Regions from separate parts of the Paraburkholderia caribensis genome, predicted to be linked through region 1. Evidence: predicted binding sites of a transcription regulator. Region 1 holds the regulator's gene; the other holds the start of a gene.
The links. The regulator FliA, encoded in region 1, starts transcription of late flagellar genes. The targets are predictions, from matches to a motif close to CTAAAGTTTNNNNNNNNNNNGCCGNTA.
Positions count from the first base shown of each region.

Region 2: C2L66_RS32525 (flagellin domain-containing protein) is a predicted target of FliA. The motif match lies at 2,413-2,439, and genes of this name have one in related genera.

Region 1 is NZ_CP026101.1:3,504,943-3,509,365, reverse strand. It holds gene flhF (flagellar biosynthesis protein FlhF) at 1-1,056, shown strand, start outside; gene C2L66_RS15660 (nucleotide-binding protein) at 1,049-1,918, shown strand; gene C2L66_RS15655 (RNA polymerase sigma factor FliA) at 1,941-2,675, shown strand; gene C2L66_RS15650 (flagella synthesis protein FlgN) at 3,695-4,141, opposite strand; gene flgM (flagellar biosynthesis anti-sigma factor FlgM) at 4,240-4,423, opposite strand, start outside.
Region 2 is NZ_CP026103.1:675,245-679,667, forward strand. It holds gene C2L66_RS32515 (FadR/GntR family transcriptional regulator) at 1-624, opposite strand, end outside; gene C2L66_RS32520 (porin) at 1,137-2,288, shown strand; gene C2L66_RS32525 (flagellin domain-containing protein) at 2,528-3,346, shown strand; gene C2L66_RS32530 (GGDEF domain-containing protein) at 3,439-4,423, shown strand, end outside.

The sequences.
Region 1 (4,423 bases):
AACGCAGCCGCCGCCGACATGACGCCGAAGCAGGCCGCCGCGCTGACGGAATCGATCAAGTCGCGCATCGAGCAGATTGTCAACGAGACCGTGATGCAGGAACTGACCTCCATGCGCGGCATGATGGAAGAACAGTTCGCCGGTCTCGTGTGGGCCGACCGCCAGCGCCGCAGCCCGACGCATGCCGCATTGACGCGGCACCTGTTCGCGGCCGGCTTCTCGGCGCAGCTCGTAAAGATGGTGATCGACAACCTGCCCGAAGTCGAAGGCATGGACGAGGGCATGGAGTGGGTCAAGACGGTGCTCGAATCGAACGTGCCCGTGATGGAAAACGAAGACGCGCTGATGGAGCGCGGCGGCGTGTTCGCGCTGATGGGCCCGACGGGCGTCGGCAAGACCACGACCACGGCCAAGCTCGCCGCGCGCTGCGTGATGCGCTTCGGCGCCAGCAAGGTCGCGCTGCTCACCACCGACAGCTACCGGATCGGCGGTCACGAACAACTGCGTATCTTCGGCAAGATTCTGGGCGTGTCGGTGCATGCCGTGAAAGACAGCGCCGACCTGCAGCTCGCACTCTCCGAGCTGCGCAACAAACATATCGTGCTGATCGACACGATCGGCATGAGCCAGCGCGATCGTCTGGTTTCGGATCAGATCTCGATGCTGTGCCGCGCGGGTCAGCCCGTGCAGCGCCTGCTGCTGCTGAACGCGACGAGTCACGGCGACACGCTGAACGAAGTCGTGCAGGCGTACCAGAACGCACCGGACCAACAGCCGCTCGCCGGCTGCATCCTGACCAAGCTCGACGAAGCGACCAACCTGGGCAGCGTGCTCGATACGGTGATTCGCTACAAGCTGCCCGTGCACTACGTGTCGACGGGACAGAAGGTGCCGGAGAACCTGTACGTCGCGACGAAGAAATTCCTGATCAAGAGCGCCTTCTGCATTCCGCGCGAGAACTCGCCGTTCGTCCCACAGGACGAGGACGTGCCGGCGTTGCTGTCGGCCCTGTCGGCCCGCTCGACCGCCGATCTGCACGAGGTTCGCTTTGGATAAGTTCGTGCTGGACCAGGCTGAAGGACTGCGGCGTCTGCTTGCGCGCTCCGGCTCGCGGGTCATAGCGGTCGCAGGCGGCTCGCACGGCGTAGGCGTGACGACGACGGTGGTGAATCTCGCCGCTGCGCTCGCCGAGCAGGGCAAGGATGTGCTCGTCATCGACGAAAGTCTCGGCGCGCGTTCGGTGAGCACGATGCTGGGCGGCGTGCGCGGCGCGGGCAATGTCGCTGCCGTGATGCGCGGCGAGATGACGCTCGACGAGGCGGCTGGACGGCACGCGCTGGGCTTCGCGGTGCTCAACGCGTCGCGCGGCAATCGCGAGAGCTGCACGCGCGAACAGATGGGCGTGGTGCTGAGCGGACCGGCGGACGTGGTGCTGATCGACGCGCAGGTGGACCGCGAAGGCTCGCTGTCGGCGCTCGCGATGCAGTCGCACGACGTGATGGTGGTGACGCGTGTCGCGGCGCAGGCGATCACCGATGCGTATGCATGCATGAAGCGTCTGCATTTTGCGCACGCGATCGCACAGTTCCGCGTGCTCGTGAATCACGTGCAGAGCGTGGCCGATGCACACACTGCGTTTGAGAACCTGGCGGGCGTGGCGGGGCGTTATCTCGCTGTGTCGCTTGAAGATGCTGGCTGCGTGGCGGCCGATCCTTTGATGGCGCGGGCCATGGAGTTGTCGCGTTGTGTCGTCGATGCGTTCCCATCGGCACCTGCTGCGCGCGATTTCCGTCATATCGCAGCCGAACTGCAGTACTGGCCGATGCGGCCAGCGATTTCGTCACGGACGCATGGCGTGCCGCCGACGACCGTAACAACGGCGCAATACGCCGATCAACCGTCAGCGCAGCACGCGTGAAGGCAAGGACAAGGGGAGCACGATGTACAACGCTCAAGGAAAAATCTCGCAAGCCGAGGTTCTGACGAAGTACGCACCGCTGGTGCGCCGTCTCGGCTTGCAGCTCGTGGCGAAGATGCCGGCGAGCGTGGATCTCGACGATCTGATTCAGGCGGGCATGATTGGTCTGCTGGATGCGGCGAGCCGCTACAAGGAAGACCAGGGCGCGCAGTTCGAGACATACGCGAGCCAGCGGATTCGCGGCGCGATGCTCGACGAGTTGCGCAGTAATGACTGGTTGCCGCGGAGTTTGCGGCGCACGTCGCGCGAGGTGGAGTCGGCTGTGCATCAGGTTGAGCAGTCGCTCGGGCGCTCGGCGAGCGAGACCGAGATTGCTGAGCATCTGAAGATGCCGCTCGATGAGTATCAGTCGATGTTGCAGGATCTGCACGGCAGTCAGCTGATCTATTACGAAGACTTTGATCGTTCGGCCGATGATGAGCCGTTTCTTGACCGGTACTGCGTTGATCATTCCGATCCGTTGTCGGCATTGCTCGATGAGTCTTTGCGTGGCGCTCTGGTCGAGGCGATTGACCGGTTGCCCGAGCGGGAGAAGCTCTTGATGTCGCTGTATTATGAGCGTGGGTTGAATTTGCGCGAGATCGGCGCGGTGATGGAAGTCAGCGAATCGCGGGTTTGTCAGTTGCATTCGCAAGCTGTTGCAAGGCTTAGGACTCGTTTGCGGGAGCAGGCATGGGCTTCTGCTGAAACTAGCTGATGCGCTGTTGATTTTTGCTTTTGCTTTTGTTTTTTTGCCCTGCGGGCTGCTTTGCTCGTTTCTTACTCTTCGAGAGCCGATCTTTCTTTAAGGTCGGCTTTTGCTTTTTGGTTTGGCTGCGGCGCTGGGCGGGTTATCTGGGTTTGGCGCTCGCATCCTTTTGCTTTTGCTTTCGCTTTCGCGGGCATCCGCGTTACGTTAGCGTGCTTCACGCGTCGCCCCTGTGCGGGGCGGCACCTACTTTTCTTTGCCGCCGCAAAGAAAAGTAGGCAAAAGAAAGCGGCTCACACCGCCAGCACTAATTCTTGCCTGAGGGCCCCCAAAGGTTCTTACACTTCACACGGCAATCACGTGACCCACCTTCGTTGCCAACGCGCTGAATGAGCGCCTCACCCGCTTCACGCACCCGCGTCGCAGCACGCCACGCCAGATAGTCCACCGCCGCCCAGGTGGCAAACTGTGTGTCGGCCCTCGGTGCTCCACGCGCTTCACTCCAGACCGATTGCGCACGCGTCCCACCTTGTAAGAGCGGTACCCTATACGACGCGACAACCTACACACAGTTTGCCACCTGGGCGGCACGTACCATTCGCTGACGCCAGCCCTTGTACGGGTGCGTGAAGTGGGTGAGGCGTTTATTCGAAGCGTTGGCGACGGGCACCAATCGAGGCACTGTCGTGTGAAGTGTGGGGACGTTGGGGGCCCGTGGGTAAACGTCAAGAATTGGCGGTGTGAGCCGCTTTCTTTTGCCTACTTTTCTTTGCGGCGGCAAAGAAAAGTAGGTGCCGCCCCGCACAGGGGCAACGGTTGACGCGAGCTAACGAATCGCGGATGCCAGCGAAAGCAAAAGCAAAAGCGAAAGGATGCGAGCGCAAGACCTACGCAACCCACCCAGCGTCGCAGACAAACCAAAACGCAAAACGCAAAAACCAAAAAGCCGATACTCAGATCGAGCACCGGCCAGGTAAAAAAACAAAAACCAGGGAATCCAGAAGGGGAGCACCCCCTTCGCAAAAAACTCACATTCCGAATGCAGGAACCCGCCCATCGGGCCCATAAAGCGCCCCCCGCTCGGGCCCAACCGCAACGTTCAGCGCGGCGAGCGCCCGCCGGTTGTACTCCATTCGAGTCCGAATCAAAGCACCATTCGTGGTATTAAACCGCCGCGCCCGCTCAACCGCCTTCTGCAACAAGGACCACTGCGTCGCAAGCCGCGAATCAGCTGCCACCGCCAGCTCCATCCCCTTCCATCCGCCCGGATACCCCAACTCCGCCAGCTGCGAATCCCGCGCCTTCTCCAGCGTCGAGAGCCGCTCCACCAACTCCATCTTCTTTTCGACGATGGGCGGCAGCGTGTCGATGGGATGCACCGTGGTCAGCGCCTTCTCCTCTGCAGCGAGGACGGAAGCAAACAGCTCCACAGCGGAATATTCGTCAATGACGGTGGCAAGCAGGGCGTCTTTCATCACAAAGCAACTCGCTAGGCACCGGCTCGCGCATCACGCAAACCGGATTTGTCACAATTACCGCCCGGCACCCGCCGCACCGTCCATCGGTGCGTCCATCAGTTGCCGGACGACTGGCTCTTCTTCTGCAACAGGTCGCGCGCCGTCGCCAGCACGCCATCGGCGATCTTGCCGGAGTCGATCGTCAACGTGCCGTTCTTGATCGCCGACTTGATCGACTCGACATGCGCCGTGTCGATGTCCGACGAACCGGCGCTCGCGAGGCTGTGCAAATGCGACGAC
Region 2 (4,423 bases), on a different replicon from region 1:
TTCGTGTTCGAGATTCACTCGCGCCATATAGGCATTCGGATCGCTTTGTGCGAGCCCCGCCGAATCCACGCGATGCCGCGGAATCAGCGCCGTGCCCAGTTGCGTGAGAATGTCGACGAAATAGCGGTTGCCCGTCGCGTTCGCAATCGAAATATGGAAGCGCAAATCGGCGGCCGTGCTGTCGCCGCCTGCGCGGCTCGTTTCTTCGATGGCATCGAGCGCCGCGCGAATCTTCGCGATATCGCGTTCGCTTGCGCGCTGCGCGGCGAGCCCCGCGCATTCCGTCTCGAGGCTGATGCGCAATTCCAGCACTGACAGCACATCGTTCAACGTGGTGGCGGGCACCATGTCCAGGCCGAGCGGCTCGCGGCGCGGCTCCAGTACGAAGCTGCCGATCCCGTGACGTGTTTCGATCACGCGATTGGCCTGCAGACGCGAAATGGCCTCGCGCACGACGGTGCGGCTGACGCCGAGCAAGGACATCAGCGTCGTTTCGGTCGGCAGTTGATCGCCCGGCTTGAGCGCGTGCGAAGCAACCTGCTCGTTGACATAGGCGACGACCTGATCAGCAAGGCTCCCGCGTGCCCGCCGTGGGGTCGAACCTGGTGCTGCAGACGCGGCCATGTAGCGCTCCTGGGGATTTTCGAGATTTATCTGCATTATACGTTGTCCTACAACGAAAGGCCGAGTTTGGCTTGGGAGTTGTGGTGGCTGTGAAGCGCGTGTGTGCTCGCGCCAAGCGAATCATCCAGATCGGTCCGATTGGCTTGTCTGACATCGCAACGCGTGGAAGTTGTTCCGGCAACGGCGCGTGGACGCTATTTGGCGTGCGGTCGTTCCGCTTATTCGCTGCAAGAAAGAAAGATTCGGAAACGCGTCATGCGGCCTCACGCGTTGACTTCAAAAATTGCGTCACCTAGATTGGCGCCTGTCTGGAATTCGCTTCATATTCTCTTTTCCACGCAGATGAATAATGGTTCCGGACTTCGGCTATGTGAGTTCACATGGCCTTTTTTTGCTTTATAAAAGACAGGAAAACTAATGAGTTGCATATAACCAACAAGTAATTTATCTATTTTTACGCACCTGTATTCTCGCGGTCGCAATACATTTTTAAACGAGTGATAGAGGAACAGATGAAAAGAACTGCAATTGCGGCTGTTGCATTCACGTTGAGCTCGATGACCATCGCGGCTCACGCACAGAACAGCGTCACGCTCTACGGGCTTATCGATGCAGGCATCGGCTACGTGCACAACGCCGATTCGAACAGCAACCTGACGGGCATGATCAACGGCAACCTGAGCGGCGACCGCTGGGGCCTGAAGGGCAGTGAAGATCTCGGCGGCGGCCTGAAGGCGATCTTCGCGCTGGAAAGCGGCTTCGATGTCGGCACGGACAAGATGGGCCAGGGTTCGCGCCTGTTCGGCCGCCAGGCGTACGTCGGCTTCCAGGGCGACAAGTGGGGCACCGTCACGCTGGGCCGTCAGTACGATCCCATCACGGATACGGTTCAGGGCGTCACCGCCGACAACTACTTCGGCTCCACGTTCGCGACGCCCGGCGACGTCGACAACAACGACAATAGCGCGCGCGTGTCGAACGCGGTCAAGTATGTGTCGCCGAACTACGCGGGCTTCCAGTTCGAAGGCCTGTATGCATTCAGCGGCGTGGCTGGCCAGACGGGACAAGGCTATACGTATAGCGGCGCAGCGACGTACTCTGTCGGCAATCTGTCGCTGGCGGCAGGTTATCTGCGCGCAACCAACAACTCCGCAACGGGCGGGCGTACGAGCTGGGCGAGCAGCACGACGGACTCGATCTTCGACAGCCACATCAACGACGGTTACGTGAGCGCGAAGTCGGTCAGCATTGCCCAGTTGGGCGGTCAGTACGTACTCGGCTCCGTGACGCTGGGCGCGTCGTACAGCAACACGCAACTGAAGGCCGATGCAAGCTCGAGCTTCTCGACGACCGAGAAGTACAACAGCGGCAAGGCATTCGTCGCGTACCAGGCAACACCTGCGTTGATCGCGGGCGTGGGCTATGCGTACACGGCGGCATCGGGCGATACGTCGGCGCATTATCACCAGGTCAGCATCGGCGCGGACTACAACCTGTCCAAGCGCACCGACTTCTACGCCGTCGCAGCGTATCAGCATGCCAACGGCACGCAGCGTCTGTCCGATGGCACGACCCAGGCAGCGCAGGCGTCGATTGGCTCGTACGGCTATAACGGCACGAGCACGCAAGAGATCGCGATTGTGGGGATTCGCCACAAGTTCTGATGCATTGCTGCTGATGCAAAACCCGCATGCGCGATCCGCACATGCGGGTTTTTTTATTCATTTAAAAATAGTCGGTAAGAAAGTTGAAGTAAGCGTAAATGGCATGAATGAAAGGTTTTGCGCTCTCAATTTTGCCGTTATCGAACCGTTAGAAAAGAAGCAACGCCGCTAATGAATGTATTGGCAGGCCGGCGATGCGAAAGGTCTTTAATGGCAGTTATTGAGGAACGAGGAAGCGAATGCTGAACATCAACACCAACATCATGTCGCTGACGGCGAAGAACAACCTGTCGGGCTCGCAAAGCGCGCTCTCGCAGGCGATCAGCCGCCTGTCGTCGGGCAAGCGTGTGAATACGGCCGCCGACGATGCGGCCGGTCTCGCCATTTCGACAACGCAAACGGCGTCGATCAATGCGCTGACGCAAGGGGCGGCGAATGCGAACAACGGCATTTCGATGGTGCAGACGACGAACGGCGCGCTGCAATCGATCGTCGACAACCTGCAGCGCATTCGCCAGCTCGCAGTGGAGGCGGGCGACGGCTCGCTCGATTCCACCGCGCTGGTGAACCTGCAGTCGGAAGTGTCGACCCGCTTGACGGAAATCACGCGCGTCGCGCAACAGACCACGTTCAACGGCCAGGCCGTTCTGAACGGCGTCGGTACGATCAACTTCCAGATCGGCGCATTCGAGAACCAGCAGATCACCGCCGACTTCGGCTCGCAGAAATGGGATGCAGGCAGCCTCGGCATCAGCGGGCTGTCGGTTTCTTCGGCATCGGGCGCTCAGGCGGCGATGAGCACGATCGATAGCGTTCTCACGAGCGTCAATACCTTCCAGGCAACGCTCGGCGCGACGCAGAACACGTTTCAGGCCGCCATCTCGACGACGAACACGCAAGCAACGAACATGAGTTCGGCGCGTTCGCAAATCACCGACGCGGACTTCGCGACGGAAACAGCGAATCTGTCGAAGGCGCAAGTGTTGCAGCAGGCGGGTATCTCGGTGCTGGCGCAGGCCAACTCGATGCCGCAGACCGTGCTGAAACTGCTGGAGTGACGGCGGCGCGGCCTGAGGTATATTGCGAGGTTGTCCCGCAAGCGCACATGAGACGGATGCGTTTCATGTCGCGAGCCCGCTTCCGGAGCCGTATGCCAGCCTTTGATCTTCGCACCGTCATTCTGATGTCGGCAGTCATGCCAGGCTTGATGGCGCTCGTCATGTTTTCGCTGGGGCGCGGTTTTCCGGCAAACATTCGCGGCGTCGGGCATTGGGCGTCAGGTGCGCTGGCCGTGTCGTTGTCGGCGATATTGCTTGCGTTGCGCGGCGGCATCGGCGACTGGCTTTCGATTGTCGTCGCCAACGTCGGCCTGATTCTCGGCACGGGGCTGTGGCTTATCGGCGGTCAGCTGTTTTATGGGCTGCGTCCTTCGCGCCGCTTCGTCGCGCTGCTGCTCGTGACGGGCGTGATCGCCATGAGCTGGATGACGTGGGTTCATCCTTCCGTGGCGGGACGCACGCTGTGCATGTCCGCGATCCTGACGGCGACGTTCGGGCTGAACAGCTTCACGATGCTGCGTTTCGGCAAAGGCAGCAATACGGCGCTCTACGTCGGCTCGATGCTGCTGGTGCAGACGGCGGTGACGGCGGCGCGCGGCCTGTCGATGTTCGTCCCGGCCTGGGCGAGCGTGGGCCTGTTCGCTCCCGACCTGATCCAGAAGATCTATCTGATCACGGGCGCGCTGATGTCGCTGACGGTGACGGTCGGCTTGCTGTTCGCCGCGATGGAGCGGCTGCGCAATCAGCTCGAGCAGCAGTCGTTCATGGACCCGCTGACGGGGCTCCTGAATCGTCGCGCGTTTCTGAGCGCGCATCAACAGGAACGCGAGAAGGCGATGCGCACGGGCGGATTGCTGTCGCTGCTGCTGATCGATCTCGATCATTTCAAGCAGGTGAACGACACGTATGGGCACGCCACGGGCGATCGCATTCTGATCGACTTCGCGAAGCGCGTCGCCGACATGTTGCCGGCGCCGGGGCATGTCGCGCGCTGGGGCGGCGAGGAGTTCGCCGTGCTGCTGCCGCGCGTGCCTCCCGACGAGGCGAGGGACCATGCGGAGCGTATCCGCCGGCGCG